Regions from separate parts of the Streptomyces sp. NPDC107581 genome, predicted to be linked through region 2. Evidence: riboswitches for the same ligand, from Rfam matches in the RefSeq annotation. Region 2 holds a riboswitch; each other region holds the start of a gene.
The links. A riboswitch is a leader RNA that binds a small molecule or an ion and turns the genes downstream of it on or off. The one in region 2 is predicted to bind cyclic di-AMP.
Positions count from the first base shown of each region.

Region 1: it holds a riboswitch for cyclic di-AMP, as region 2 does, so the genes downstream of both, ACZ7P3_RS20545 (transglycosylase SLT domain-containing protein) here and ACZ7P3_RS05560 (M23 family metallopeptidase) in region 2, are expected to answer to the same signal.
Region 3: it holds a riboswitch for cyclic di-AMP, as region 2 does, so the genes downstream of both, ACZ7P3_RS03925 (M23 family metallopeptidase) here and ACZ7P3_RS05560 (M23 family metallopeptidase) in region 2, are expected to answer to the same signal.
Region 4: it holds a riboswitch for cyclic di-AMP, as region 2 does, so the genes downstream of both, ACZ7P3_RS27055 (transglycosylase family protein) here and ACZ7P3_RS05560 (M23 family metallopeptidase) in region 2, are expected to answer to the same signal.

Region 1 covers NZ_JBVKBH010000007.1:352,429-359,748, forward strand. Annotated here, with positions in the region: gene ACZ7P3_RS20530 (ABC transporter ATP-binding protein) at 1-669, opposite strand, end outside; gene ACZ7P3_RS20535 (LolA family protein) at 749-1,948, opposite strand; gene ACZ7P3_RS20540 (polyprenyl synthetase family protein) at 2,366-3,376, opposite strand; cyclic di-AMP (ydaO/yuaA leader) riboswitch at 3,908-4,105, shown strand; gene ACZ7P3_RS20545 (transglycosylase SLT domain-containing protein) at 4,110-4,598, shown strand; gene ACZ7P3_RS20550 (HAD family hydrolase) at 4,633-5,445, opposite strand; gene ACZ7P3_RS20555 (FAD-dependent oxidoreductase) at 5,957-7,159, opposite strand; gene ACZ7P3_RS20560 (carboxylate--amine ligase) at 7,205-7,320, opposite strand, start outside.
Region 2 covers NZ_JBVKBH010000002.1:449,438-456,757, forward strand. Annotated here, with positions in the region: gene ACZ7P3_RS05550 (TetR/AcrR family transcriptional regulator) at 1-320, shown strand, start outside; gene ACZ7P3_RS05555 (SGNH/GDSL hydrolase family protein) at 528-1,313, opposite strand; gene ACZ7P3_RS05560 (M23 family metallopeptidase) at 1,575-2,534, opposite strand; cyclic di-AMP (ydaO/yuaA leader) riboswitch at 2,537-2,704, opposite strand; gene ACZ7P3_RS05565 (alpha-galactosidase) at 3,006-5,090, opposite strand; gene ACZ7P3_RS05570 (tyrosine-protein phosphatase) at 5,262-6,059, shown strand; gene ACZ7P3_RS05575 (DUF6126 family protein) at 6,256-6,378, opposite strand; gene ACZ7P3_RS05580 (helix-turn-helix domain-containing protein) at 6,375-6,986, opposite strand.
Region 3 covers NZ_JBVKBH010000001.1:837,221-844,540, reverse strand. Annotated here, with positions in the region: gene trmB (tRNA (guanosine(46)-N7)-methyltransferase TrmB) at 1-402, shown strand, start outside; gene ACZ7P3_RS03935 (PrsW family intramembrane metalloprotease) at 431-1,738, shown strand; gene ACZ7P3_RS03930 (aldo/keto reductase) at 1,898-2,854, opposite strand; gene ACZ7P3_RS03925 (M23 family metallopeptidase) at 3,087-4,124, opposite strand; cyclic di-AMP (ydaO/yuaA leader) riboswitch at 4,134-4,300, opposite strand; gene ACZ7P3_RS03920 (PP2C family protein-serine/threonine phosphatase) at 4,535-5,731, opposite strand; tRNA gene ACZ7P3_RS03915 (tRNA-Met) at 5,955-6,028, opposite strand; gene ACZ7P3_RS03910 (dihydrofolate reductase family protein) at 6,161-7,294, opposite strand.
Region 4 covers NZ_JBVKBH010000011.1:105,029-112,348, reverse strand. Annotated here, with positions in the region: gene ACZ7P3_RS27080 (hypothetical protein) at 1-238, shown strand, start outside; gene ACZ7P3_RS27075 (SurA N-terminal domain-containing protein) at 376-1,023, shown strand; gene ACZ7P3_RS27070 (nucleoside triphosphate pyrophosphohydrolase) at 1,266-2,297, shown strand; gene ACZ7P3_RS27065 (cytochrome P450 family protein) at 2,294-3,562, shown strand; gene ACZ7P3_RS27060 (transglycosylase family protein) at 3,752-4,822, shown strand; cyclic di-AMP (ydaO/yuaA leader) riboswitch at 5,005-5,174, shown strand; gene ACZ7P3_RS27055 (transglycosylase family protein) at 5,179-5,892, shown strand; gene eno (phosphopyruvate hydratase) at 6,298-7,320, shown strand, end outside.

The DNA.
Region 1 (7,320 bases), on a different contig from region 2:
GGAGGCCAACTCCCTTATCAGGGCGCGGATCTCCCGCATGCCCTGCGGGTCGAGGCCGTTGGTCGGCTCGTCCAGGACGAGCAGTCTGCGCGGCTGGAGAAGTGCGGCGGCCAGGCCCAGACGCTGCTTCATGCCGAGCGAGTACGCCTTGGCCTTCTTGCCCGCGGCGGCTGCGAGGCCCACCCGTTCCAGGGCGGCGCCGACGCGGGCGCGCCGGGTGCGCGGGTCGGCGGTCGGGTCGGCGGCGTCGTAGCGCAGCAGGTTGTCCCGGCCGGAGAGGAAGCCGTACAGGGCCGGGCCCTCGATCAGGGCGCCGACCTGCGGGAGGACGGCGCGGCCGGCCCGGGGCATGGGGAGGCCCAGTACCCGGGCCGTGCCCGAGGTCGGCTCGATCAGGCCCATCAGCATGCGGATGGTGGTGGTCTTGCCGGAGCCGTTCGGGCCGAGGAAGCCGAAGACGCTGCCCGCAGGGACGGTCAGATCGAGGCCGTCGACGGCGAGTTGCCCGCCGCGGTAGCGCTTGGTGAGGCCGCGCGTGGCGATGACGTGCGCCCGCGCGTCCTGCGCGGCCTGCTCCGCCGTATCTCCCGCGTCCCGCTCCGCCGGGCCCCCCGCGTCCCGCTCCGCCGTGTCCCCCGAGTGCCGCTCCGCGGCGGACGGTTCGTGCATCGGTCCCTCGATTCGTCGTGTCCCCGGAGCGCACCGGGGTGTCCGGACCCTGTCCGGGCACCCCGCGGGCCCCGGGAGGTCACTTCCCTTCGTTCGCCGCCTTCACCAGTGCGTCCTTGGTGACCGCGCCGGCGTACACCTTGCCGTCGTCGGTGATCAGGGCGTTGACCAGTCGGGTGGAGAAGACCGTGCCCTTGCCGAACTTGCCGGACACCTGGTCGCCGAGCGAGCCGAGGAAGCCGCCGAAGGCGCCGCCCTCGGAGCCGGACGGCAGGCCGCCCTTGGCGCCGGTGCCGAAGGTGGCGATGGACGTCCAGCCCTTGCCGAGCACGGTGGCACCGTCCAGGCCCCTGGCGAGGTCCTCGCCGGACTTCGGGGCGTGCTCCGGCGCCTTGGACCCCGGCTTCTCCTCGGTGACCTTCGCGCCCTTGGGCGGGGTGAAGTCGAAGGTGGAGGCGGCCGGCTCGGCGAAGGAGACCTGCGTGAAGCCCGCGTCGAGCACGGCGGCGCCGCCGCTCTTCGGCGTCAGCGTGAACTTCAGCGGCTGCCCCGTCTTCGCGTCCACGGCGATGCTGATCGCGCCGACCGTGGTGCCGGACTGCTTGGGCTTGATCAGCAGCTTGTAGGCGTCGCGTCCGGCGACCTGGGCGGTGCCGTCGACGGTCACGGACGTGGTGTCGTCGACCGACTTCAGGGCCTCGTCGGCGAAGTCCTTGGGCGTGGCCGGCCGCTCGGCCCGGTGCTCCTTGCCGGAGGCGGCTTCGGTGCCGTGGTAGACCTCGTTGCTCTTGCTGTCGTAGCCCCACACGTCCTTGCCGCTGTGGATGAGGCTGTACTCGGCGCCGCTCTCCAGCAGCGACAGCTTCTGCCGGTCCGGGCCGTCGACGGCCACGCGCAGGGTGTGCGTGCCGGATACCAGCTCGGTGAGCTTGGACTTCGGGTCCGCGGAGGAGCCGTCACCGCCGCCCTGGGCAGCCCCCGAGGCCAGGCTGCTCTCCAGGCCGCCGAGGTCCGGCAGGCCGAGGTCGGTGCTGACCTTCACCGTGCCGGACAGCTGCTGCACGTCCGACTTGGCGATCTTCTCGATGAGCTGCTGGGCGGTGATCCTGGGCAGGTCGGGGTCACCGGAGTCGGCAAGCGCCGGGACCAGCCCGATCGTGGCCGCCGCCACCCCCACCACCGCGACCGGGACCACGTACCGGGCGGCCTTGCGGCGGCCCGAGCGCAGGTCCTCGTCCGGCGTGGCGCCCGCTGCGTCGTCGGATTCGTACGGTGCCATCTGTGCCTTACCTCCGTCGTCGGCGGCGGCTGTCCTCACTCTGGTCCACCTGAGCCGCCATTCTCACCCGAATCGGTGAGGAGTGGTGATTTCCGTGGTTTCCATCTGACCAAATCGGCCGCGCGGAAGCGTCAGACCTCGGAGGCAACTCCGTGTACGCCTGCGGTATGACAAGCGAGGGCGGCACCTCCCCCGACCCGTAGGGGTCCGGTGGGAGACACCGCCCTCGCACTCACCGCGGGCAGCCCCCGCGATCCCGTCTTGATCCGCCCGACCGGCCTTGCCCGATGCACGCAACCGGCCTGGCCCGATCCAACCGACCGGCCTCGCCCGATGCGCCCGACCGGCCTCGCCCGATGCGCCCGACCGGCCTGACCTGTTCCGACCGACGAGCCTGGCCCGTTCCGTTCGACAGGCCTAGCCGGCCCGGTGCACCACCGCGTCGCACAGCTCGATCAGCGCCGCCTTGGAGTCGCACTCCGGCAGCGGGGCCAGCACGGACCGCGCCTCCTCCGCGTACCGGACGGTGTCCCGGCGGGCCTGCTCCAGCGCGGGGTGCGCCCGCAGGGCGGTGAGCGCCTCGGCGAGCCGGGCGTCGTCGCTGAGGTCGGAGTCCAGCAGCTCGCACAGGGCGAGGTCCTCGGGCAGGCCGAGGCGTGCGGCGCGCTCGCGCAGCCGGAGCACGGGCAGCGTCGGGATGCCCTCGCGCAGGTCGGTTCCCGGGGTCTTGCCGGACTCGCGCGAGTCGGAGGCGATGTCCAGGACGTCGTCGGCGAGCTGGAAGGCGACCCCGAGCCGCTCGCCGTACTGGGTGAGCACGTCGACGACCGTCTCGTCGGCGCCGGACATCATCGCGCCGAACCGGCAGGAGACCGCCACCAGCGATCCCGTCTTGCCGCCGAGCACGTCCAGATAGTGCTCGACCGGGTCGCGGCCGTCCGAGGGACCCGCGGTCTCCAGGATCTGCCCGGTGACCAGCCGCTCGAACGCGAGGGCCTGCACCCGGACCGCCTCGGGGCCGAGGTCGGCGAGGATCTGGGAGGCACGGGCGAAGAGGAAGTCGCCGGTCAGGACCGCGACGGAGTTGCCCCAGCGCGTGTTGGCGCTGTCCACACCGCGCCGCACGGCCGCCTCGTCCATGACGTCGTCGTGGTACAGCGTGGCCAGATGGGTCAGCTCCACGACGACGGCAGACGGTACGACGCCCGGCGCGTACGGATCGCCGAACTGTGCCGCGAGCATCACGAGCAGCGGCCGGAACCGCTTCCCACCGGCCCGTACGAGGTGCTGCGCGGCCCCCGTGATGAACGGGACCTCGCTCTTGGTGGCTTCGAGCAAGCCTTCCTCGACAGCCGCCAATCCGGCCTGGACATCGGCTTCCAGAGCCTGGTCCCGCACGCTCAGCCCGAACGGCCCGACGACGGTCACGAGGGGTCTCCTGTCTGCTGGTGTCTGCTGGCGGTTACACGGTTTGTCGATAGGTCGCTGCCATCACTCAAGTCAGCGTATCCGGTCCTGTTTCGATCACCGATAGCGCCCACCGGTCCAGCCCGGGCGGTATCGGATCACGGCCGGTATGTTCTTGATCATCTGATAACGACAGACATGCATTGACTTAACAGGAACTCGTCCGATTTGTCGCGAACCGGGCCGTGAGCAAATTACTCCTTCCGTGTCACAGTCAGCTAATCCCTCTAATCCCTCATGTCCTATTTGATGCAGTTTGCTATTTCGTGAGTTGGGTCACGCGGGCCGACATATCCAGCCACCCGGCACCACCACCGTTCCCCCTTGCGGCACCGGCCAGTTGAGCGTTGGCAACAGCAAAGGATCAAGTACCCCATACGGGACAGACCAAGGTCAACTGGCACGTTGTGTGAATCCACTACTTGTTCCGGACATGTGCTCTCGCATAGCTTCCGGGCCTGTCAGGCGAACGCCGAATCCTGCCGCGTCTGACACCACCCATCGACGAACTCATTCGTACGGCAGGAGCGGGGGACCCAGGTAAGCCGCTGGACCGGGCGGCACATGTTGCAGACGCACATGTCGTCACCGGAACGGCTAGGGGTGAAGCCAGGCCTCCCCGGAGGTCCGGCCGGGCAACTCCCCGCGCCCGAACCCGACAGCTCACCTCGTAGGCGACGGAGAGGACATCGCCATGCCTGCTGCCGCTCAGCACCTCCGCATTCGCACCAACCGCCTCATCCGCACGCTCACCGTCGCCGGCACCGGCGCCGCGGTCCTCGCCCTGCCGCTCATCGGCGCGGCCGACGCCTCCGCAGCCACCCCCACGGCCACCACGCCGTCCACCACGCTCGCCGGGTACCCGAACAACCTCGACGGCTGGATCCACGAGTCGCTCGCGATCATGGCCGAGAAGAAGATCCCGGGCACCTACAACGGCATCCACCGCAACATCATCCGCGAGTCCTCGGGCAACCCGAACGCCATCAACCTCTGGGACTCCAACGCCGCCAAGGGCATCCCGTCCAAGGGCCTGCTCCAGGTCATCGACCCGACGTTCAACACCTACCACGTGGCCGGAACGTCCTTCGACATCTACGACCCGGTCGCGAACATCACCGCCGCCTGCAACTACGCGGCCGCGCGCTACGGGTCGATCGACAACGTCAACGGCGCCTACTGACGAGCGTCCGCGGCGGGCCCTACTGATATCCCGGTCAGTCGGTCGGGAACAGTCTTTCGAGGACGACGGCAATGCCGTCGTCCTCGTTCGACAGGGTGACCTCGTCGGCGACCGCCTTGAGTTCCGGGTGGGCATTGGCCATGGCGACACCGTGCGCGGCCCAGTCGAACATGGGGATGTCATTGGGCATGTCGCCGAAGGCCAGGGCCCGGCCGGCGGCGATCCCCAGGTGGTCGGCCGCCAGCGCCAGCCCCGTCGCCTTGGTGACACCGCACGGCTGGAGTTCCACGGTCCCCGGCCCCGACATCGTGACCGTCGCCAGCGAGCCCACCACCGAGCGCGCGATCGTCGCCAACTCGTCGTCGGACAGGGCGTGATGGCGCAGCAGCACCTTGCTGATGGGCTCGCACCACAGGTCGTCGCGCCGGCCGACCCGCACGGCGGGCAGGGTCGGGTGCGGCATCAGATACCCCGGCTCGATCAGCGTGAGGCCGTCCACCCCGTCCTGGTCGACGGCCGCGTAGACCTGCCCCACCTCGGCCTCGATCTTGCCGAGCGCGGTCTCGGCGAGCTCCCGGTCGAGGCGCACCGACCACAGCAGACGACCGGCTCCGGCGTCGTAGACCTGCGCGCCCTGCCCGCAGACCGCGAGCCCCGTGCACCCGAGGCCGTCCAGCAGGGGCCGCACCCGGGGGGCCGGGCGGCCCGTCACCACCAGATGCCGGGCGCCGGCCCCTGCCGCCCTCGTGAGCGCGGCGAGCGACCGGTCCGAGACGGTGTCGTCACCACGCAGCAGTGTCCCGTCCAGGTCAGTGGCGATCAGTGCGTATGCGGGGGGTGCAGCCATGATCAGAGAATACGGACAGCGCACCCCGCCGACTCACCCTGTTGTCCGCCGACTTGTGCGCTTCTCACCCCCAAGTGGTGCCTGCGGGCTCCCTGATGGCGGTGTTGATACGGTCGGGCCTGGCGGTGAGCGGGATGGTGAGCATCCGCGCGGAGAGCTGCTTCTCGCCTCGCCGAAGCAACCGGCCGCTTCAGCCCACAGGGCGTGCGGCACCGCACCTCGGAGCGGTCGGCGCGCCGCGTGACCCGCTCGGTCGGCTGCGGCGCCGCCCGCGCGGCCCCGGAGAACCGGGGCGCCTCGGGCCGGGCGCAGACGGCCGCGATCCGCTCCTCGCTCGCACCGGCCCCGCGCGGGCCGACCGCGCGGCGTGCACACAGGCGCTGCAGCCGTTGGTCTTCCCCGGCCGGCGGGGACCGGGGATCCACGTCCTCCCCCGTCCACGCCCTCCTCTTCCGCATCCGGCGCCTGGACGACGACCGTCACCCGTTCGGTGATGTGCTGCCCGCCGGTCTCAGCGGTGCGCCGCCGCCAGGTGCTGGGCCAGGCGCGGCGAGGCGAACTCCGTGCCGCAGACGAAGCGCATCACCGGGCCGTAGGAGGACGCCGCCGGAAGGCCGGTGAAGTACAGACCGGGGACCGAGGAGACATAGCCGGCGCCGAGCCTGGGGGCGCCCCTGCTCACCGCGAGGCGGGTGCGCAGTTCGTGGCCGAGGAAGTCCATCGCGGCGATGTTCACCCGGTAGCCGGTGGCCGCGATGACGTGGTCGGCGGGCAGCTGCTCGACGGGTCCGCCGTGCGTGCGGACGGTGAGGACCGGGGTGCCGTCCTGGGCCTCGGCGCCCAGCACCCGCTCGACCTCCTGGACCTGGACCTTGTCCTCGAAGCGGTCGCGCAGCCACCAGGCGCCGAGCGGGCCGAGGACCCGGCGGACCAGGTAGTGGCGGGTCCGGGCGGGCAGGAAGCGGTACGGCTGCGGGTAGTAGCTGAGCGCCCACAGGGACCAGGCACGGCCGAAGGGGGACTCGGGGCGCAGCTTCGGCTGGTCCCAGGGCGGGGCCCCGAAAGCGACCCGGCCGCGGCCGCGCGAGACCACGCGCACCTGGGCTCCGGCCTCGGCGGCGAGCGCCGCCGTCTCCAGTGCGGACTGGCCGGCGCCGACGACGATCAGCTCCTTGCCGGCGAAGCGGGTGAGGTCGTGGTGCTGGGAGCTGTGGGAGACCGGCCCGGTGGGTGCGGGTCCGTCGGCCGCCGCTCCCGCCAGCTCCGCCGGGAAGTGGGCGAATCCCGACAGGCCGGTGGCGACCACGACCGCGCGGGCGGTGAACAACTCTCCCGAGTCCAGCTTGAGTTCGAACCCGCCGCTCTTGTCCCGGTCGACGGAGACGACGCGGACCCGCTCCAGTTCGGGCAGCAGCTTCTGCTGGAACCACTCGCCGTAGGCGACGAAGGTCTCCGCCGGGATGATGTCCTCGTCGGTGACCAGCCGGCGGATGCCGGCCGCGTCGCAGTAGTCGGCGAGGGTGTGTCCGGGCTGCGGGCAGTCGAGGTTGGAGGCGGCGGGGGTCGACTTGAGGAGCATGCCCGCGGGCATGTGCTCGCGCCAGCTGACCATGGGGTCGCCGAAGACGCGGACGGGGATGCCGCGCGCCCGCAGATGGGCGGCGGTGGACAGGCCGTACGGCCCGGCCCCGATGACTGCAACCGGTCGAATCACGAAGTCCCTCCCCAGAGACACGGTGCGCCACAGTGGTGGCCTTGCCTACTTCGTGGCGGTGGTGGTGCTGCCTCGGCGGTTGGTCCGCCACAGCTGATAGAGGTGCTTCGCGCCCGGGCGCACGAAGCGGGCGAGCATCGTGAGGAACGGCAGCGGGTCGT
Region 2 (7,320 bases):
AGGGCTGGCGGCTGTGGATCGAGGGCTGGGCGGTCGCGCTGCGCGAACCCGCCCTGCGGGAGGTCACCCGGGACCTCGACAAGCAGTGGAAGGCGGCGATCACCGAGGTCATCGCGGAGGGCGTGGCAGCGGGCGAGTTCGTCTGCGCCGACCCGGTGGGGGCGGCCCTGCGGCTGACCGCGCTCCTGGACGGGCTGGCCGTGCAGCTGACGTCGTATCCGGGCGCGGTGCCGCGCGCGCGGGCGCAGGTATGGGTGGACGACGCCCTGGCCCGGGAACTCGGTCTGGAGCGGGAGGCGTCGACCGCACCAGGGCGGTGAGCCTGCCGGGGCGGTCAGCGTGCCGGGCCGGTCGGCCTGCCGGCTCGGTGAGCCTGCCGAGGCGTTCAGCCTGCCGGACCGGTCAGCGTGCCGAGGCGGTCAGCGTGCCGGGGCGGTGTGCAGATCCGGGCGGTGCGTGGACCGGGGTGGGCGCACCCGTGTGCCCCGCACCGCTGAGCCTGCGGTACGGGGCACGCGTGCGGGCCCTCAGGCCACCGATGCGATCCGCATCTTGATGTCGTCCGGCGACAGGGTGCCCTTCGCCGTCACATGGTCCCCGGAGGACTCGCCGCGCAGCCGGCGGCCGATCCACGGCACGAGGTACTCGCGGGCCCAGTGGACGTCGTCACGGCGGATCTCCAGGGTGCCCCGGACCGGGAGCGGCGGCCAGGACTGCTCCGGGTCGGCCGGGATCTGCAGGCCCAGGGCCTGGCCCGCCCTGAGCGCTACGCGCGTGTGCCCCTCGGGCGAGAGGTGCAGCCGGTCGTCGTCCCAGGCCCTGCGGTCCTGAACGGACTTGAGGGACCACAGGTCGAGCACGGGACAGCCGTACCGGTCGGCGATGGCGCGCACGTGCCCGTTGTAGGTGGCGATCTTGCCGCGCAGATGCTTGAGCAAGGGGACGCCACGGGTGTCGAAGCCGGTCGTCACCAGCACGGTGCCGACCGCCTCGGTGAGCTGGGCCACGGCCCGCTCGAAGCGCTCGGCCACCTCGTCCGGGTCGGTGCCGGGCCGGATGATGTCGTTGCCGCCCGCGCAGAAGGAAACCAGGTCCGGGGCCAGTTCGGCGGCCTTCGGGAGCTGGTCGGCCACGATCTGGTCGAGCAGCTTTCCGCGCACCGCCAGGTTCGTGTACACGAAGTCGCCCTCGGGTCTCCGGTCGGCGAGCAGTACCGCGAACCGGTCGGCCCAGCCGACGAATGCCCCGTCGGGCCCGGGGTCGCCGACGCCCTCGGTGAAGCTGTCCCCCACCGCCACGTACGACCCGATCACTGATGTGTTGTCACTCTTCGAATCGTCTGCCACGTCGGACCATGATTCACCTTCGGATGTGACCTACGCGACCGTAATACGGGGTTGACGAACGGTGAGATAAGACACTTCTAAATAGTCGGCCAACCCTGGAATAAGGCCCTGGTCACAGGCGTTGACGGTCCGAGCCGAGCGTATGCGACACCGAAGGCCGGACCCGGGGACCGGGTCCGGCCTTCGGCTGCGTGTCAGGCAGGTGGTGGTGCGGGAGTCGCCGGTGGCTCAGCCGACAGCGACGCCGTGCGAGCGGAGGTAGCCGACCGGGTCCACGTCCGAGCCGTAGTTCGGCGTGGTGCGGATCTCGAAGTGCAGGTGCGGGCCGGTCACGTTGCCGGTTGCACCGGACAGGCCCAGCTGCTGGCCCTCGGTCACGGTCTGGCCGGCCGAGACGGAGAGCTGGGAGAGGTGGGCGTACTGGGCGTAGTAGCCGTCGTTCAGCTTGATGACGACCTGGTTGCCGTAGGCGCCGCCCCACCCGGCGGAGACGACGGTGCCGGCGGCGACGGCCTTGACGGGGGTGCCGGTCGGGACGACGAAGTCGACGCCCGTGTGGTAGCCGCTGGACCACATGCTGCCGGCCACGTGGTAGCCGGTGCCGACGGTGGCGCCGGTGACCGGAAGGGTGTAACCGGTGTCGGGGGTGGCGGCGGGCCCGGAGGTCCGGCCGGCCTGGGACGGGTGCGCGGAGGCGTCGGACCCGGGGGCCTGCGAGCCGTAGCCCGAAGGCTGCGGAGTCTGCGTGGACTTCGGGGGCTGCGGCGTCCGCGAGGGCCGTGCGGGCTCGGCGTGGGCCGGGGCGGCCTTCCCGCCGAGCGACAGCTTCAGACCCGGGTGGATCAGTGAGGGGTTCTCACCGACGGCCTGCCGGTTGTCCGCGTAGAGCCGGTGCCAGCCGCCGCCGACGTTCTGCTCGTCGGCGATCTTCGCGAGCCAGTCGCCGGACTTCACCGTGTAGACGCGTACGCCCGAATTCTGCTGCGCGCCGGCCGACTTCGCGGCCGCCTTTTCCACGTTCGGAAGGGACTGCACGGCCTTTCCGGAAACGGACTGCGAGGTCGCCGCGTGCGCTCCGGCGGCCCCCATGAGCGGCAGAGCCAGCGCGGCGCCACCGGTTCCGGCGACGGCGATCGAGCGGGTGAAACGCCGGGTCTTCGGGCGTCGGTGCTTACCCTTCGCGGGCATGGAGCATTCCTCTCCGGCGCCTGCGAGGTGAGCTGTCGGGTTCGGACTGGAGCTGTCCGGCCGCGCGGTGCGCGGCTGCACCCCAAGCCTGTCGCGGAGACCGGGACAGGCTGTCGTACCTGGTGGGTCCCCCGCTCCTGCCGTGCACGGGTCATGGGTGTGGGGACTCCGGGCGGCGGCAGGATTCGGCGTTCCGTCCGGATTGATGGCGAACGTAAGCGAGCAGGACGCACCCGGACAAGCAGCTGGTTCCCGGCGTCCCCGTCCCAGCTGATCGAATTCGGGAATTCCCGGTCACCCTCCGTGAATTCCCCTTTCCAGTCCTCTTTCAATTTCCCGCACACACATGAGAATTACGTGGACATGACCCGCGACACACGGTCACGGATATGACGCTCCTCACGCGCCGACTCGCCACACCTTCCCATTCCAGACCGAGTTGGAATGAAAGCATCAATTCGGACAGACGATTCAGATGCGGCGCAGCCGGAGAGCCGTCGCATCCAGGTCGCCCCGCAGTCCGGTGCGCAGCCCGTGGTGCAGGAGAACGGCCCCGCGGTGGATTTCTCCCGTTTCACGACATTCATACGATGCGGTCGGGTCGAGACCGCGCAGCCGCACCGCCGGTACCGGTTCGCCGTAATGCTGCGCCTGGAGGCAGGCGAGGACCACGGTCTCGCCCCCGAGGACGTACTGGACGGCGCTCAGGCCGCCCGCCGGGGGCCGCAGCCGGTAGAGGTCGCCGCGCTGGACGACCGGGCGGATCTCCTTGTAGAGAGCCACCCACTCCCGGGCCTCGGCCAGTTCCTCCGCGGCCCACTCGGTGAGGTCGCCGCCGACTCCGAGCACCCCGGCCATCGAGCTGACGAAGCGGAACCGCAGCGAGCTGGCCCGCCCGTTGAGCTGTGTGTTCGGGCTGTCGGTGACCCAGGCCGCCATGACCCGCGCGGGATGGATCTGACTGAATCCGTGCTGGATGGCGAGCCGGTCGAGCGGGTCGGTGTTGTCGGAGGTCCACACCTGGTCGGTACGGCCGAGCACGCCGAGGTCGATCCTGCCGCCGCCGCCCGAGCAGGACTCGAAGGCCACCTGGGGGTGGGCGGCGCGCAGCCGGTCCAGCAGGGCGTACAGGGCGCGGACGTGGTCGACCCACAGGCGCTGCGGGTACGGCTCCCCGGGCCAGCCGGCGTCGGTGAAGCAGCGGTTGAAGTCCCACTTCACATAGTCGATCGGGGCGCTGGACAGAAGGGTGTCCAGCTGCTCCCAGAGATACTCCTGGACGTCCTCGCGGGCGAGATTGAGGACGAGCTGGTGGCGAAATTCCGTCCGCTTCCGTCCCGGTCGGTACTGCACCCAGTCGGGGTGGGCGCGGTAGAGGTCGCTGTCCGGGTTGACCATCTCGGGCTCGACCCAGATGCCGAACTGCATGCCGAGCTCGTGCACCCGGTCGGCGAGGGGCTTGAGGCCGCGCGGGAAGCGGTCGGGGTTGGGTGTCCAGTCGCCGAGTCCGGCGTGGTCGCTGGTGCGGGCGCCGAACCAGCCGTCGTCCACGACGAACAGCTCGACGCCGATCCCGGCGGCCCGCCGCGCGAGGGCGGCCTGCTGCTCCTCGGAGATGTCGAAGTTGGTCGCCTCCCAGGAGTTGAACAGCACCGGCCGGTCCTGCTCCGCGCCCGGGACGACATGCACCCGCTGGTAGGCGTGCCAGGCGCGGCTGGCCCCGCCGAAGCCGCCGTCGCTCCACAGGCCCGCGAAGACGGGGGTGGTGTACGACTCCCCCGGCTGCAGGAGCAGCAGACCCGAGTCGTCGTGGCCGGCGCCGCCGGTGATCTGCACGCGCGCGTCGGGGAGTTGGGCGACCGCGATCCGCCAGGAGCCGGACCAGCCGAGCGCACAGCCGTAGACCTCGCCGCGCTCCTCGGTGGCGTCGGTGTCCAGTGCCACCCAGGGCAGGTGCTGGTGCCCGGTGTGGCCGCGGCGGCTGCCGATGACCGTCTCGCCGCGGGCGAGGGGGGCGGTCGCGAGCAGGGACTCGGCGGCCCAGCGGCCGTGCAGCTGGGACAGCCGCCAGTCCTCGCGGTCGGGCAGGGTCCAGGTGGCGGCGTCGGCACGCAGCAGCTCCACGCGCGCGTGCCCGCCGTTCTCCACGGTCACCCAGCGCTCCACGACGTCCTCGCGCATCCGGTAGTGCAGGGTGACGGCGATCCCGTCGTCGTCGAAGCGCAGCCGCAGTTCCTCGTCGCCGGCGTCGCCTGCGGTGTCGCCGGCCACGAAACGCCATTCGGTGCCGCGCCGCTCCTCGGTGCGCACGGACAGGGCCGGGCGGACGAAGCGGGGGCCGCCCTCGACGGGGTACTCCTCGCGGCCGTCGAGCGGGGACTCGAAGGGCCAGTAGGCGGGCAGCGGACTCACCGCCAAGGCCTCGGCGTCGGCCGGCGTGATCCGCGGTCCCCAGTGGAGGTGCAGCAGTTCGTCGGCATCGGTGAGATGCAGCGCATAGCTGCTGGTGGGCCCCGACAGGAGCCACGTGCGACCGTTCTGGGCGATGTCCGCCATCGAGACCTCACAGGTGCCAACAGATCCGCTCAAGTACGAACATCATCAGGCCCTGCGGCCCCTGGTGGCAACGCCTGTGGACAACTCATTGCCTGAGGAAATCGATGTCGTATGGTCGACTGAGCGCCCGTCGACGAGCCGTGCCGACGGGGCCGACTGGGAGGAGCCCCCGTGACGCAGCAGGTCCCCTCGACCGAGCCCGAACTGGCCGGAGTGCGCAATTTCCGTGACGTGGGCGGACTGCCGGCCGTGGACGGACGGCGGGTGCGCCACGGAGTGCTGTTCCGCAGCGGCCACCTGGCGCACGCGACCGAGGACGACGCGGCCTTCCTCGCCTCCCTGGGCCTGCACACGATCTTCGACTTCCGCAACGGGGCCGACCAGAAGCTGGAGGGCCCGGACGTCGAGCTGCCCGGCGTGCGGAACGTGAACCTGCCGCTGAGCGACCCCGCGGACGGCGCCGAGTTCTGGAAGATGGTCCGCGACGGCGACCTGGACCAGTTGCACGGCATCCTCGCCGACGGCAGGGCAGCGGCCCGGATGGTCACCTCGTACCGGACGATCGTCAAGGAGCGCACCGCCGAGCACTCCCGGGTGCTGCACGCGCTCGCCGAGGACAGCGTGCCCGCGCTGATGCACTGTGCGGCGGGCAAGGACCGCGCCGGCATCTCCATAGCCGTCACGCTCCTCGCCGTGGGAGTGGAGCGCGAGGCGATCGTCGCGGACTACCTGGAGTCCAACGCCAAGCACCGTCGCTACAAGGTCCGCCGCAACGGCAGCCCGGACACCGCGTACACACCCGAGGTGATGGAGCTGCTCAGCCCGCTCTTCGACGCACGCGCCGAGTATCTGCAGGCGGCGTTCGAGAGCATCGACGAGACCTGGGGCGGCGTGGACGCCTACTTCGAGCAGGGCCTGCGGCTCACCCCTCAGACCCGGGAGCGGCTGCGCGAGCGCCTGCTCGACTGACACCGCCCGGCACCCTGGCACCACTCCGTGCCCTGACACCGCCCGGCACCCTGACACCACTCCGTGCCCTGACACCGCCCGGCACCCTGACACCGCTCCGTGCCCGGCGGTTCTCGGTGCCCGCCGGTTCTCACTGCCCGGCGGTTCTCGGTGTGCGGCGATTCTCCGCGCCCGGCAATTTCTCCGCGCCCGGCGGTCAGCCCTTGGCTCCGACCGCGAACAGCAGGTAGAGGAACGCGGCCAGGACGTGCCCGAGGGCGATGTAGATGATGAGGCGGATCCACAGGGCTCGGGGGAACTTCTCCTCGAAATCGCTCATGGCAGTTCTCCGGTCAGGGGGCCCAGGCACAGCGTGGCCGTGGGACTCTGCAACAGGGTGTGGACGAACAGCAGCTCCACGCCGTCGTGATCCTCGGCGGCGAGGCGGTGCGGGGTCAGCGAGTCGAAGTGCGCGCTGTCGCCGGGCGCGAGCAGGTGTGCGGTGTCGCCGAGGCGCAGCCGCAGCCGCCCTTCGAGGACGTAGAGCCACTCCTCGCCCGGGTGGACGCGCACGATGTCGCCCTGGGTGCCGTACGGCACCCGGACGCGCAGCGCCTGCATGCCCCGGCCGGGGGCTCCGGCCTGGAAGTACGTCCAGCCGCCCGCGCGGGTCGGTTCCATGTCGCCGGCGCGCACGATGGCGTCCCGGTCGGCGACCGTCTCGCCGAGCAGCTCCGAGACGGTCGTACCGTAGATACGCGCGAGCGCGAGCAGCATCGGCAGCGAGGGCTGGCGCCGGCCGGTCTCCAGCCGGGAGAGGTGGGCCGGCGAGAGCCCGGCGGACCGGGCCGCAGCCTCCAGGGTGAGGCCGGTGCGCCGGCGCAGGGCGCGCAGCTGAGGGGCGACGGCGGGCAGTTCCTCGCCGGGCACCGGCTCGGGAGCGTTCATGTCTCCATTGAGCCGCAGCCTTGCCTGAGCGGCAAATTTCTTGCCTCAGAGGCAAAACGCCGCGAGGGGCGCGATGGTCACTCCCTGGTCGTCATTCTCACGTATGCCAGGTGTCGCACGTCAGTGAGCCGCCGCTCGTAGGGCCCGCGCGCGTCGAGATCGAGGAGAAGCGGAGTGAGCCGCCCTTCCTCCGCCAGCCGGTGAGCAGTCTTCGCGGTCAGTGCGAGACGGGCGGGGAACGGCAGCGGTCGGAGCGCGGAGAGCAGCTGCCCCGCGGTGGTCGGCATGGGCTGATTGCGCCCGGGATGATCAGAACGTGCGATCGATTCAAGGG
Region 3 (7,320 bases), on a different contig from region 2:
GTGGGCAACGGGGACGCCATCATCCTGCTCAGGGAGATGCTCCGGCCCGACTCGCTCGACGGCCTGCGCGTGTACTTCCCGGACCCCTGGCCCAAGAAGCGGCACCACAAGCGGCGGCTGATCCAGCCCGAGTTCCTGTCACTGGCCGCGACCCGGCTGAAGCCGGGGGCGATCGTGCACTGCGCGACGGACTGGGAGCCGTATGCCGAGCAGATGCTGGAGGTGCTCACCGCGCACCCGGACTTCGAGAACACCCAGGCCGACGGCGGTTTCGCGCCGCGTCCCGAGTTCCGGCCGCTGACCCGTTTCGAGGGACAGGGACTGGACAAGGGACATGTGGTGAACGATCTGCTCTTTCGCCGCGTACCGCATCAGGACCACAGGACCAGTAGCGAGCAGTAGCGACCAGTAGCGACCAGAGGTCGATGCCTTGGCCACCAGCCCTCCGTACCCGACCTTTTCCCCCGGCCCCGGCCCCGGACGCGGAGCGCATCCGCACTGGTGGCAGCGCCGGTGGGTGCGTTACGGAGCACTGATCACGCTGCTGGCGCTGTCGGGTCTGGTGATCCTCGCGCTGGTGCGCCGGCAGACCGGCACGGAGGGTTTCCTGGTCGGGCTCGGACTGGCCGTCCTGCCCGTGCCATGGCTGATAGCCGCCTTCCGTTGGCTGGACCGGGTCGAGCCGGGCCCCTGGCGCAACCTGGTCTTCGCGTTCGCCTGGGGTGCCTGCGCGGCGGCGCTGATCGCCATCGTGGCCAACAGCTTCGCGACGAAGTGGATCGCCACGGCGACCGCCGACCCCGCCGGTGCCGACACGCTCGGCGCGACCGTGATAGCGCCGGTCGTGGAGGAGTCCGCCAAGGCCGCGGCGGTGCTGCTCGTCTTCCTGTTCCGCCGGCGGGACTTCACCGGGATCGTCGACGGTGTCGTGATAGCCGGGATCACCGCGACCGGGTTCGCCTTCACCGAGAACATCCTCTATCTGGGCACGGCCTTCGGGACCGATCAGCTCAGCGGTGACCGCGGCATCGCCTCCGTCACCGCCGCCACCTTCTTCGTGCGCATCGTGATGTCGCCGTTCGCGCACCCCCTGTTCACCGTGCTCACCGGCATCGGCTTCGGCCTGTCCGCGCTCTCGGCGGAGAGGCAGCACACCCGCCGCGTGCTGATCCCGCTCGGCGGGCTGCTGCTCGCGATGGGCACGCACGCGTTCTGGAACGGTTCCTCGAGCTTCGGCGAGTACGGCTTCTTCGCCGTCTACGGCGGCTTCATGGTGCCCGCGTTCGGGCTGCTGACCTGGCTGGCGGTCTGGACCCGGCAACGCGAGCTGCGGACCGTGCGGGAGGAGCTGCCCGCGTATGTGTACGCCGGGTGGCTGGGGCCGGCCGAGCCGTTCGTGCTCGGGTCGATGCGGGCGCGGCGGATGGCCCGGAACCATGCGCGCCGGCACTTCGGGGGGCGGCCCGCGGCGCGGACGGTGGCGCAGTACGAGGCGTACGCCACCTCGCTGGCGTTCCTGCGGCAGCGGGCGCGGCGCGGGCGGGCCGGAGCCGACTTCGCCGTACGGGAACGGGAACTGCTCGGCGAGCTGTGGAGGCGCCGGGAGGTGGCCCGGCCGGCGCTCGATCACGCGGCACGGGCCACCGCGCCGGCCCAGCCGCCGTACGGGGCACCGGCGGCCTACTGGTACGGCTGTCCGGCGGCGCCCCATCCCGCGTACAACCCGTATCGGTCGTAACCGGATCGGCTACGGACAGCCAGCACGGCACCGCCGGAACGCTCCGCGGTGGCCGATCGCCGTTGCGGCTGGACCAGCGGGCTGGACCAGCGGCTGCCGCAAGCGACCGGGGGCGGTGAGGAGCGGGGCGGGCCCGCACCCGTGCTGAGGGGGCTGCGGTCAGGCCGATGCCTCGGTCAGCCTCTTCTCTTCTTCCTCGGTCAGCCGCAGCTCGGCCACGCCCAGCAGGGCCGGAAGCTGTTCCGGTGTCCGTGCCGAGGCGATCGGTGCCGCCACCGTGGGCCGGGCGGCCAGCCAGGCGAGGGCGACCGTGGCCACGGGGGCCCCGTGGGCGGCGGCGATCTCGTCCAGCACCGCGAGGACCCGCCGGCCTCGTTCGGATCCGAGGTGCCTGGCGGCCGAGCCGGCGCGGGCGCTGTCGACCGTCGCACCGGGGCGGTACTTGCCGGTGAGGAAGCCGGAGGCGAGGGCGTAGTAGGGGACGGCCGCGAGGCCCTCTCGGGCGGCGAGGTCCTGGAGCGGGCCCTCGTAGGTCTCGCGGGAGACCAGGTTGTAGTGCGGCTGGAGGGCGACGTACCGGGCCAGGCCCTCGCGCTCGGAGAAGTCCAGGGAGGCCTGGAGCCGCTCGGGGGTGATGTTGGAGGCGGCGATGTGCCGGACCTTGCCCGCCTTCACCAGCTCGTCGAGGGCTCCGATGATCTCCTCGACCGGGACCTCGGGCTTGTCGTAGTGGGTGTAGTAGAGGTCGATGTGGTCGGTGCCCAGGCGGCGCAGGGAGGCGTCGGCGGCGGCCTTGATGTTCGCCGCGGACAGGCCCCGGTACTCCGGGTGCTGGCTGACCTTGGTGGCGACGACGACGTCGGAGCGGTTGCCGCGGGCCTTGATCCACTTGCCGATGATCGTCTCGGACTCGCCGCCCTTGTTGCCCTCGGCCCACGCCGAGTAGGTGTCGGCGGTGTCGATGAAGTTGCCGCCGGCGGCGGTGTAGGCGTCGAGGACGGCGAAGGAGGCCTCCTCGTCCGCGGTCCAGCCGAAGACGTTGCCGCCGAGGGCCAGCGGGAAGACCTGGAGGTCGGAGGAGCCCAGTGGGCGCAGAGAGGCATGGGAGCGGGTCATGCCCCGATCAACGATCACGTCCGCCCCGCACATTCCTCGACTGCCGCGAACGATGTATGAGCGGTCACTGCGGACGACGTGTGAGCGATCGCTGCGGACGACGTGTGAGCGATCGCTGCGAACGGCGTGTGAGCGGTCGCTGCGGACGACGTGTGGGCGCGCGACCGGCAGCCTTGACGTCAGGGCTGCCGGGGACCGGATGAGGGGACGGTGGGGCGCGGGGCGCCGTCGGTCAGGGGGTGAGGCCCTTGCCGTGCAGCCACGCCATCGGGTCGATGCCGGTGGGCTGGCCGCCCGGGTGGACCTCCAGGTGGACGTGCGGGCCGGTGACGTTGCCGGTGGCGCCGACGCGGCCGATCACATCGCCGGTGCCGACCTTCTGGCCGACCTTGACGTTGATCGAGGACTGGTGGCAGAACCACAGCTCGGTGCCGTCGTCCAGGGTGAGGATGGTGCGGTAGCCGTAGGCGCCGGCCCAGCCCGCCTCGGTGATGGTGCCGCCGTGGATGGCCTTGATGAGGGTGCCCGTGGGTGCGGCGAAGTCCAGGCCGGTGTGGTAGCCGGAGGACCACATCGAGCCGGGCTGGCCGAAGGTGCCGGTGATCGTGTACGAGACGACCGGCAGGGTGTACTGCTTGGCCAGCTCGGCCAGGCGCTCCTCCTCGGCCTTCTTCTTGGCGTCGGCCTGCGCCTTCTCCTTGGCGTCGGCGGCCTTGGCGGCGGCTGCCTTCTCCGCCTTGGCGGCCGCGTCGGCGGTCTGCTTCTCGGCGGCGGCGAGGACGGCCGCGGTGGCCTTGCTGTCGGCCTTGCTCTGCTGCTGCTCGGCCTGCGCCATGATCCGGTTGCGCAGGGCCTCGCCCGCGTTGCCGTCCTCGTCGCTGTCGGCGGAGGCCGTGCCGACGTGGCTGAGCGAGGCCGTGGTGGCCTTGTGTGCGTCGGAGGCGGAGGAGTCGTCGAACAGCGAGCCGACGGAGGGCAGGTCGGGCATGGAGAGGGACACCGGCGGCTTGCCGGTGTGGGCGCTGGCCATGCCGCCCGCGCCGACGGCGGCTATGACGCCGACGCCGAGCACGGTGGAGCTGCGGGCGAGTCCGCCGCCGCGCTGCTTGGCGACGCGGTGCCGGCCGCGTACGGGGCGGATGGAGTCCTCGGTGGGATTCCACTCCTCCCAGGGGCCCTCTTCGGTGCGGTGGTCGCCGTAGCCGAAGGACTCGGTCTCGCGCTGAGCCGGGACGAACGGGGCTTCTGGGGCAGGCCGGTTGGACGCCACGCGGGCGTACTCCTTTCCTTCCTCCGCCTACCGGGTTAGCTGACGGGTTCGGAGCAGGAAGGTCTCCTACGCGCGTATACCGGTCGTGGACTCAAGCAGTTCACGACGGCATCCGCGTGATTCACCCCAAGGTGGTGGTTCCCCGGTTCCCTTGCAGGATTCGGCGCGTGCGCACGGAGCCGTCTCGGGTGACGGCTGGGACGACCGCGCTGCGTTATCGAACGTTAATAGACCCACCTGTGAGATTCCAAGCCGTTCGGCTTGATCATTAACGTTCTTCGACCAGGACGTACGGGCTACGACCGGTGGAAAACGGACTAGTTGACCGATGTTCAGGAGTGACAGACGTTTTGATGGTGACTCAGATGTTATGCGGAGGGCTTCCGTCCGCTCACCGTCGGTGACTGCGCTCAGGGCCTTCGTACGGCCAGCAGCGCCATGTCGTCCGTCATCCCGCCCCCGGAGTGCCGGCGCACCTCCACGGCCAGCCGCCCCAGCAGGGCACCCGGGTCGAGGCAGCGGCGCCCGGCGAGCCGCCGGGCGGGATCGTAGAAGCGGCCGTGGGCGTCGCGGGCCTCGGACAGACCGTCGGTGTGGAGCAGCAGGACGGCGCCCTCCGGGAAGCCGTACTCGATCGCACGGTCGGGCCACCGGCCCAGGTCGCTCATGCCGAGCGGCAGCGCGGGCTCATACCCGTCCAGGACGCGCAGGGTGCCGTCGTCGTGCAGCAGGAGCGGCGGCGGATGGCCGCGGTTGACGATCCGTACGACCCCTTCGCCGTGCGGGAGTTCGGCGAGGACGGCGGTCGTGAAGCCCTCGAAGGCGTCGAGCCCCTCCCGCCGCGTGCCCTCACGGGCCAGGGCCCGCTCCAGCCGCTCGGCCACCGCCTCCAGCGTGGCCTCCTGCTCGGCGGCCTCCCGGAACGCCCCGATCACCACGGCGACGGCGGCGACCGCCCCGATGCCCTTGCCGCGCACGTCCCCGACGACCAGCCGTACGCCGTAGGGGCTGTCCTGCACCGCGTACAGGTCGCCGCCGATGAAGGCGTCCTGCTGGGCGGCCTCGTAGCGGGCCGCGATGTCGAAGCCGGCGATGCGGGCGGCAGGTTCGGGCAGCACGGCCCGCTGGGCGGCCTCGGCGATCTCCCGGGCGGAGGCCAGCCGCTGGTCGCCCAGGCGCACGACCTGGTTGATGGCGGCGGCCAGCACGGCGACCGTGGCCACCGTGAACACCTCGGTGAAGGTGCTCGCGTCCGGGTGCAGGCCGTACCGGGCGTGTACGGCGACGGTGGCGGCCAGGGCGGCGAGGCCCGTGAGCACCGTGGTGCGCAGCGAGGACAGCGGCGCGGCGATCAGCGGGGCGGCGGTGAAGAAGGGGACTGCGGTGAAGGCGCGCGGGGTGAGGAAGTCGTACAGGATCCCGCCGCCGATCAGCAGTGCGGGCAGGGCGCGGGCCAGGGTGCGCGGGGTCGGGCGGCGGCCGCGGCGCCGTGCCGGCGGGCGGGGCGCGGGACGTCCGCCCGGACCGGGGTCCGGGACGGGGTCTCCGGGGAGCCTGCCGCCTGCCCTGGCATACGGGCTCTCCTCCTCCACCTCACCAGGGCGCACTGCTCGTCTCCCGTGTTCTTGACGTACGCCCAGCGTGGCGGGAGGAAAAACGGCGGGCGACTGCTGTGGACCGAGCGGATGACCGACTGTGATGTACACCACTTGGTAATCCGGGAAGGCCGCGCTGCGGGAACGGCCGGGGGAAACACGGGGCCACACCGGAAAGCTCGGGAAAACACTCAGGGCCGGAATCCATTGCTGGATTCCGGCCCTGAGCCTTCAGTAGCGGGGACAGGATTTGAACCTGCGACCTCTGGGTTATGAGCCCAGCGAGCTACCGAGCTGCTCCACCCCGCGTCGTTGTGTCTCTACTGTACTCCATGTTCAGGGTGCCGAGCACACGGGTTGATCCGCGGCGCCGCCCAGGGCAGCACATACGCCTTCGGCGCCCCGGCCCGTTCGCCGCGCCCAGGACGGCATCCGCCGCGCTCAGGACAGCAAATGCGCGTTCGGCGCCTTGGCCCGTCCCTCCTGCTCCGGCAGCAGTACGACCTCCACGCCCGCACTCGTCAGCACCCCGGTCCCGTCGGCCGCCGTCACGAACGTGTCCGGCTCCCGCCAGGCCGTGACCACCCGGCGCACCCCCGCCCGCAGGATCAGCTCGGCGCAGGGTGCGGGGCGGGAGGCGCGGCGGGAGCAGGGTTCGAGGCTGCTGTAGACCGTGGCGCCGGCCAGGCGCGGGTCCGCGGGGTCGAGCTTGGCGAGGGCCGCCTCCTCCGCGTGGACCACGGGGTCGCCGCCCTCGCGCGAGTGGCCGCGCGCCAGCTCGGTGCCGTCGGCGGCGACCACCACCGCGCCGACGCTGAAGGCCGTCCCGGAGGGCGGGCACAGGGCGGCCAGGTCGCAGGCGGTGCGCAGCCAGTGGCGGTCGGCGGCGACGGGCAGGGGGCCGGTGCCGGGGGCGGTGGGCTCGTAGTGCATGAGGACGACGTCCTCGATGCGGCGGGTCCCGGTGAGCCGGAGCCGGCCGCCCTGGTACGCCCCCGGGCCGAACAGGCGCGGTGCCGCCGGGTCGCCGACGAACAGCGGGGCGAGGACCAGCTGGAGTTCGTCGGCGAGGCCCTGGTGGAGCAGCTGGGTGTGGACGGTTCCGCCGCCCTCGACCATCAGGCGCCGCACGCCGCGCACGTCGTGCAGGTGCTCCAGCAGCGCGCGCCAGTCGAGGGCGGGGCCGAGGGAGACCACCTCGGCGGTCCGGCCGAGGGCGCGGGAGGCCCGCTCGGCGCCCCGGTCGGTCGTGTACACGAGCTTCTCGCCGCCCGTGTGCCAGAAGTTCGCGGCCGGGTCGAGGTCGCCGGTGGCGGTGACGGTGACCTTCAGCGGGTACGCGGCCCTGCCGTCGGCCACCCGGGCCGCGCGGCGCTCGGGGGAGTTCACCAGCAGGCGCGGGTTGTCGGCGCGGATGGTGCCGGCGCCGATCAGGATGGCGTCGACCGAGGCCCGCACCTCGTCGACCCGGTCGAAGTCGGCCGGGCTGGACAGCAGGAGCCGTTCGGGACCGGTGTCGTCCAGGTAGCCGTCGAGGGAGACGGCGGCGGACAGCAGGACGTACGGGTACGGCATCGGCGCGGTCTCCCTGGCGAAGGCGG
Region 4 (7,320 bases), on a different contig from region 2:
CGGCAACGCGCGGCCGTTCCTCAACGGGATGCTGCAGCGCTCCTGCGACGTCGTCCTGGCCGTCGGCCGGCCCGAGGTGACGGCGGCCGTCCAGGCGGCGCCGCGCTACGGCAAGGTCGGCTTCGTGCTGGTCGGCGGTGGCGGCGCGGGCGGGAACGTGACCACGGTCCGCGCCGGCGACGGGCTGCGCGCGGACGTGGCGGCGGCCGTCGAACGGGCGGTGCACGGCCGGCGCTGAGCGGTCCGGGGGGCGGGGCAGTACCGGAACACCCGAGGAATCGTTGGTCGAATGGGTTGGCCAGAGCTTGGCCGCTGCCTACCATCGATCACCGCAAGACTTTGTGCTCCGTCGCACAATCTCCTCAGGAGGTTTCCTTGCACCGCCGCCGTCGCACCGCGCTCGTCCTCTCCGCCGCGATCGCCGCCGCGGCACCCCTCCTCACCGCCTGCGGAGGCCAGGCGCACGCGGGCGCCGCGGCCGTCGTCGGAGGGCAGCGGATCACCGTCGCCCAGCTGGAGAGCAGGGTCAACGAGGTACGCAAGGCACAGCGGGCCGCGGTGCCCGACGAGACCCAGTACCAGCAGGTCCTCTCCTCCACCGCCGGCCTCACCCGCGACACCCTGCACAACATGGTTCTCGACCGGGTGCTGCACCGCGCCGCGCAGGACGAGGGCATCTCGGTCACCCGCAAGGAGGTCGTGCAGATGCGCACCGGCCTGGAGCAGCAGGCCGGCGGTGCCAAGGGGCTGGAGACGGCCTGGCTGCAGAAGTACGGTGTCGCGCCCGCACGCCTGGACGACAACCTCCGCCTCCAGGTCGAGGCCCAGAAGCTCGCCGCGAAGCTCGGCACCGACACCACCCAGCCCGCCTTCTGGAAGGCCCTCTCCCAGGCCTCCGGGGAACTTCACATCGACCTCAACCCGCGCTACGGCTCCTGGGACGTGCAGAAGAGCAGCCGTGTGGACGCGAAGACGCCGTGGGTGCGGGACGTCACGACGGGGACGCAGCAGCAGTCGGCGTAGGCCCCAGGACGGGGCCAGGGGCCGGAAGCCACGGGCCGGAAGCCAGGGGCCAGGCCAGGGGCCGGAAGCCAGGGGCCGGAAGCCAGGGGCCGGAAGGCAGGGGCCGGAAGCCGGAAGGCAGGGGCCGGAAGCCAGGGGCCGGAACGGCAGCGGACAGGGCTTCCGGTCATACGATCACAGGACCTGCTCGGCCCTGTGGACGACCGAGCCCCTGCCGTCGCGCCGTGCGTTACGTTCGGATCGTGAACGAAACCAGCCCCGAAGCCGCCCCCGGCCGCATCGTCCTGCTCACCACCAGCCACCGCGTCGCGCCCGGACTGCTGTCCTGGCCCGCCTGGCAGGCGCTGCGCACCGCCGACGCCGTGCTGTGCGCGGACGGCGCGCATCCGCAGCTGCCGTATCTGCGCGAGGCCGGGATACCGGTGGCGCAGGCGTCCCCCACCGCCCAGGAGCTGGTCGACGCCTGCGCCGGCGGGCGGACGGTGGTGGTCGTGGCCACCGGGGAGGGAGAGCCCGCCCTCACCGACGGCCTGGCACGCCTGGCCGGCAGCGGCCGCGTCGCCATGCCCGAGCTGGAGCTGCTCCCCGCCTCCTACGACCTGCCCGGCGCCCGCCTCCTCGACCTCGTCCAGGTCATGGACCGCATCCGTGCCGAATGCCCCTGGTCGTCCCGCCAGACCCACCAGGGGCTGGCGAAGTACGGCATCGAGGAGGCCTACGAACTGGTCGAGGCGATCGAGGCCGGCGACCGCGAGGAGCTGCGCGAGGAGCTGGGCGACGTGCTGCTCCAGGTCGTCTTCCACTCCCGCATCGCCGAGGAGGACCCGGACGCGCCGTTCTCCGTCGACGACGTGGCGGGCGGCATCGTCGCCAAGCTCATCCACCGTCATCCGCATGTCTTCGGCGACGAGAAGGCCGAGACACCGGAGGACGTCAAGGAGCACTGGCTGCGCACCAAGGCCGAGGAGAAGCAGCGCACTTCGGTCACCGAGGGCGTCCCCCTCGGCCAGCCCAGCCTCGCCCTGGCCGCCAAGCTCGCCTCCCGCGCCCGCACGGCCGGGCTGGACGTGCCCCTGCCGCAGGGCGAGGGCGTCGGTTACGAACTGCTGGCGCTGGCCGTCCGGGCCGAGGCACAGGGAGCGGACCCGGAAGCGGCGCTGCGGGCGGCGGCGCGGACGTACCGGGATGCGATCAGGACGACCGAAGGAGCGCCCGGAGCGGAGGGGGAGAGCGAGGCGGTCCTCACCGAGAAGCCGGATACCGTCAAGGAGTGACCGACCAGCCCCGCCTTCCGACGGCTCCCGACCTCTTCACCTGGGAGTTCGCCACCGACCCCTACCCCGCCTACGCCTGGCTCCGCGAGCACGCCCCCGTGCATCGGACACGGCTGCCCAGCGGGGTCGAGGCCTGGCTGGTCACGCGGTACGCGGATGCCAAGCAGGCCCTCGCCGACCAGCGGCTGAGCAAGAATCCCGCGCATCACGACGAGCCCGCGCACGCCAAGGGGAAGACCGGCATCCCCGGTGAGCGCAAGGCCGAGCTGATGACGCACCTGCTCAACATCGACCCGCCGGACCACACCCGGCTGCGCCGGCTGGTCAGCAAGGCGTTCACGCCCCGCCGCGTCGCCGAGTTCGCGTCCCGGGTGCAGGAGCTGACCGACCACCTCATCGACGGGTTCGCGGGCACGGGCTCCGCCGACCTGATCCACGAGTTCGCCTTCCCGCTGCCCATCTACGCCATCTGCGACATGCTCGGCGTCCCGCGCGAGGACCAGGACGACTTCCGGGACTGGGCGGGCATGATGATCCGGCACGGGGGAGGACCGAGGGGCGGGGTGGCGCGGTCCGTCAAGAAGATGCGGGGCTATCTCGGCGACCTCATCCACCGCAAGCGCGAGGCCCTGCCCGCGGAGCCCGCCCCGGGCGAAGACCTGATCTCCGGCCTCATCCGCGCCTCGGACCACGGCGAGCACCTCACCGAGAACGAGGCCGCCGCCATGGCCTTCATCCTTCTCTTCGCCGGCTTCGAGACGACCGTCAACCTCATCGGCAACGGCACCTACGCCCTGCTCACCCACCCCGAGCAGCGGCGCCGGCTGCAGACGTCCCTGGCCGCCGGGGAGAGGGACCTCCTGGAGACCGGTGTCGAGGAACTCCTGCGGTACGACGGGCCCGTGGAGCTGGCCACCTGGCGGTTCGCCACCCGGCCGCTCAGCATCGGCGGGCAGGACATCGCCGCCGGGGACCCGGTGCTCGTCGTCCTCGCCGCCGCGGACCGCGACCCCGGCCGGTTCGCCGACCCCGACGTGCTGGACCTGTCCCGCCGGGACAACCAGCACCTCGGCTACGGCCACGGCATCCACTACTGCCTCGGTGCCCCCCTCGCCCGGCTGGAGGGCCAGACCGCTCTCGCCACCCTGCTCACCCGCCTGCCCGACCTGCGGCTCGCGGCCGATCCGGCCGAGCTGCGCTGGCGCGGCGGACTCATCATGCGCGGCCTGCGCACGCTTCCCGTGGAGTTCACGCCCGCGCCATGAGCGCGTCCGCCCGGGCGCACAGGAACACGTCCGCCCGGGCGCGCACGGCAGACGTCAATTCTGTGATCTTCACGTGATCTGTGCGGCATTAACTTGTGACAAGTGATCGTCTGCCTATACGTTCACCCATCAGCGCGGCGCCCAGCTTCATCCGCCGCGCCCCTCCGTTGTCGCACGAAAGGCTTCCGCATGCTCTCCGGGAACGGTCGTCACCGTCGCCCCCGTCAGGCTCCGGCTCTCCTCGTCGCGGCCGGAGTGACCGGCTCCGCCATCGCCATCCCGCTCCTCGGCGCCGCGAGCGCCAACGCGGCCGACGGCACCACGTGGGACAAGGTGGCCGAGTGCGAGAGCGGAGGTTCCTGGAGCGCGGCCACCGGCAACGGGTACTACGGCGGCCTGCAGATCTCCCAGGACGACTGGAACAGGTACGGCGGCTCGCAGTACGCCTACAGCGCCGACCAGGCCAGCCGCTCGCAGCAGATCGCCGTCGCCGAGAAGATCCTCGCCGACCAGGGCACCACTCCCTGGGCCACCTGCGCCCTGCTCTCCGGTCTGACCTCGAACTCCGGCTCCGTGGACGTCGACACGGGTGTCGGCGGCTCGGGCTCGTCGGACCAGGACGCGTCGGGCTCCGGTGACTCCTCCGGGTCCAAGGACTCGTCCGGCTCCGCCGGTGATTCCGACTCGTCCGACCTGCCGGATTCATCGTCTTCGTCACCTTCGTCGGACTCGTCGGACTCCTCCTCCGAGACGACCGCCAAGCCGTCCTCGGGCGGGGACACGGACTCCGGCAAGGGTCAGGGTAAGAACGAGGACAAGGTGGACAGTAAGGGCAACACCGCTGAAACCCCCAAGTCCGACAAATCCACCTCGCCCGGTTCCGGGGGCGCGCAGGGGAGCGGGTCGGCCACCACGGATCCCGCTACGGAGGATTCGGACAATTCCCAGCAGACCGGCGGCTCTTGGAGCCTGGTGGACACCGGCGCCCTCACCAGTGGCGGACGCCACCGTGGCGGCAGTGCGGATGAAAACATGACAAACGGTCAGGATGCCACCTCGTCGGGCCGCCACGCCTCCCGTGATGCGGGCACCTACACCGTCCGCGAGGGCGACACCCTCGTCTCCATCGCCGACTCCCTTGGTGTCGACGGCGGATGGCACGCGCTCTACGCCGGGAACAAGAAGGTCATCGGCACCGACCCGAACGACATCACCCCCGGTCAGGCCCTGGATGTCACTGCGGAAAAGGGTGCAAAGTAGCGGGAGTTGACGCCCCGCTTCACGCCTAATGTCCGTTTTGGCGAAAGTGTGGGATGAGTCTCAGAAGCCCTGATCGTCTTTGAAATTCCGCCGTGGGCATGTCTACGGTCAAGGCCGCTCGTCACCACGAGCCCCGGCAGTCGCAACGCCGAATCCTGCCAGCGGTTGCCCGGGAACAGTCGTCGCGTCATGCGCCGTAGGCAGGAGCGGGGGACCCAAGGTAAGTGCCGGGCCCAGCAGTTGAAGCTGGATCCGGCTTGGGGTGAAGCCGTGCCTCTCCAGGAGGTGCGGCCGGGCAACTCAACCGGCCCGAACCCGACAGCTCACCTCGCAGGCGTCGGTGAGGGGATCGATCCATGCTGTTTTCCGGCAAGGGCAAGCACCGTCGTCCGTCCAAGGCCACTCGCGTCATCGCGCTGGCCGGTGTCACCGGTGCCGCTGTCGCCGCCCCGCTGATGGCGGCCGGCAACGCCTCCGCCGCCACCACCTCCGAGTGGGACGCGGTCGCCCAGTGCGAGTCCGGCGGCAACTGGTCCATCAACACCGGCAACGGCTACTACGGCGGCGTGCAGTTCTCCGCCTCCACCTGGGCCGCCTACGGCGGTACGCAGTACGCCGCGCAGGCCAACCAGGCCACCAAGGCGCAGCAGATCGCCGTCGCCGAGAAGGTCCTCGCCGCCCAGGGCAAGGGCGCCTGGCCGGTCTGCGGCACGGGCCTGTCCAGCACCCCCAACAACGGTCCGGCCCCCACCACCGAGTCCAAGACCACCGGGTCGAAGACCGCTGCGCCGAAGACCACCGCGCCGAGCACCACCACCCGCTCCACCGACCCGCAGGCCGCCTCCCGCTCCGCCGAGCGCCCGGCCGCGAGCAAGACCGTCACCACCCCGGCCGGCAAGAAGGTCAAGAAGGGCGACGGCGAGTACAAGGTCGCCACGGGTGACACCCTCAGCTCCATCGCCGAGAAGCACGGTGTCAAGGGCGGCTGGAACAAGCTGTTCCAGCTGAACAAGGACATCGTCGAGGACGCCGACCTCATCTACCCGGGCCAGCAGCTGCACCTGAAGTGACACCTGGCTCCCACCCGGACCACAGCGCCCTCACAAGGCCGGCCCCCACTCTGAAGGCCTCGTGAGGGTCATCCCCCCGTCCCCACGGGCTCCCCGCCCCGGCGCGTGTTCCCCCGTACGCGCCGGGGCGGGGTTGTTTGTTCCCCCGCCCGGCCGCCCCGCCCGGCCGCCCCGCCCGGCCGCCCCGCCCGGCCGCCCTGCCCGGCCGCCCCGCTCCGTGTCCCCGCCCCGTTTCCCCAGTCTTCGGCCGGGCCTCATCCGGACGTCCCTTTGTTCCGTGCGTAAACAATGGGTACGGTCTCCCTGTCCACGGGCGGTCGGTCGACGGTCGGCGCCCCCGGGACGGTTAGGCTCTAGTCGCAAGGCACACCAGCCCGCACAACCAGCGTCACATCCACGAAGGAGATGCTCGTGCCGTCCATCGACGTCGTCGTAGCCCGGGAAATCCTGGACTCCCGAGGCAACCCCACGGTCGAGGTCGAGGTCGGCCTCGACGACGGCAGCACGGGTCGTGCCGCCGTTCCGTCCGGCGCCTCCACCGGTGCCTTCGAGGCCATCGAGCTGCGCGACGGTGACCCGAACCGCTACCAGGGCAAGGGCGTGGAGAAGGCCGTCCTCGCCGTCATCGAGCAGATCGGCCCCGAGCTGGTCGGCTACGACGCCACCGAGCAGCGCCTGATCGACCAGGCCATGTTCGACCTGGACGCCACCGACAACAAGGGTTCCCTCGGCGCCAACGCCATCCTCGGCGTCTCCCTCGCCGTCGCCCACGCCGCCTCCGAGGCCAGCGACCTCCCGCTCTTCCGCTACCTGGGCGGCCCCAACGCGCACCTGCTGCCGGTGCCGATGATGAACATCCTGAACGGCGGCTCGCACGCCGACTCCAACGTGGACATCCAGGAGTTCATGATCGCCCCGATCGGCGCGGAGTCCTTCTCCGAGGCCCTGCGCTGGGGCACCGAGGTCTACCACACCCTCAAGAAGGTGCTGAAGGGCCGCGGCCTGTCCACCGGCCTCGGCGACGAGGGCGGCTTCGCCCCGAACCTCGGCTCGAACCGCGAGGCCCTCGACCTCATCCTCGAGGCCATCAAGGAAGCCGGTTACGCCCCCGGCGAGCAGATCGCCCTGGCGCTCGACGTCGCCGCCTCCGAGTTCTACAAGGACGGCACGTACCTCTTCGAGGGCAAGGAGCGCTCCGCCGCCGAGATGACGGAGTACTACGAGGAGCTGGTGGCGGCCTACCCGCTGGTCTCCATCGAGGACCCGCTGTTCGAGGACGACTGGGCCGGCTGGAAGGTCATCACCGACAAGCTCGGCGACAAGGTCCAGCTGGTCGGCGACGACCTGTTCGTCACCAACCCCGAGCGCCTCGCCCGCGGCATCGAGGAGGGCACCGCCAACGCCCTGCTCGTCAAGGTGAACCAGATC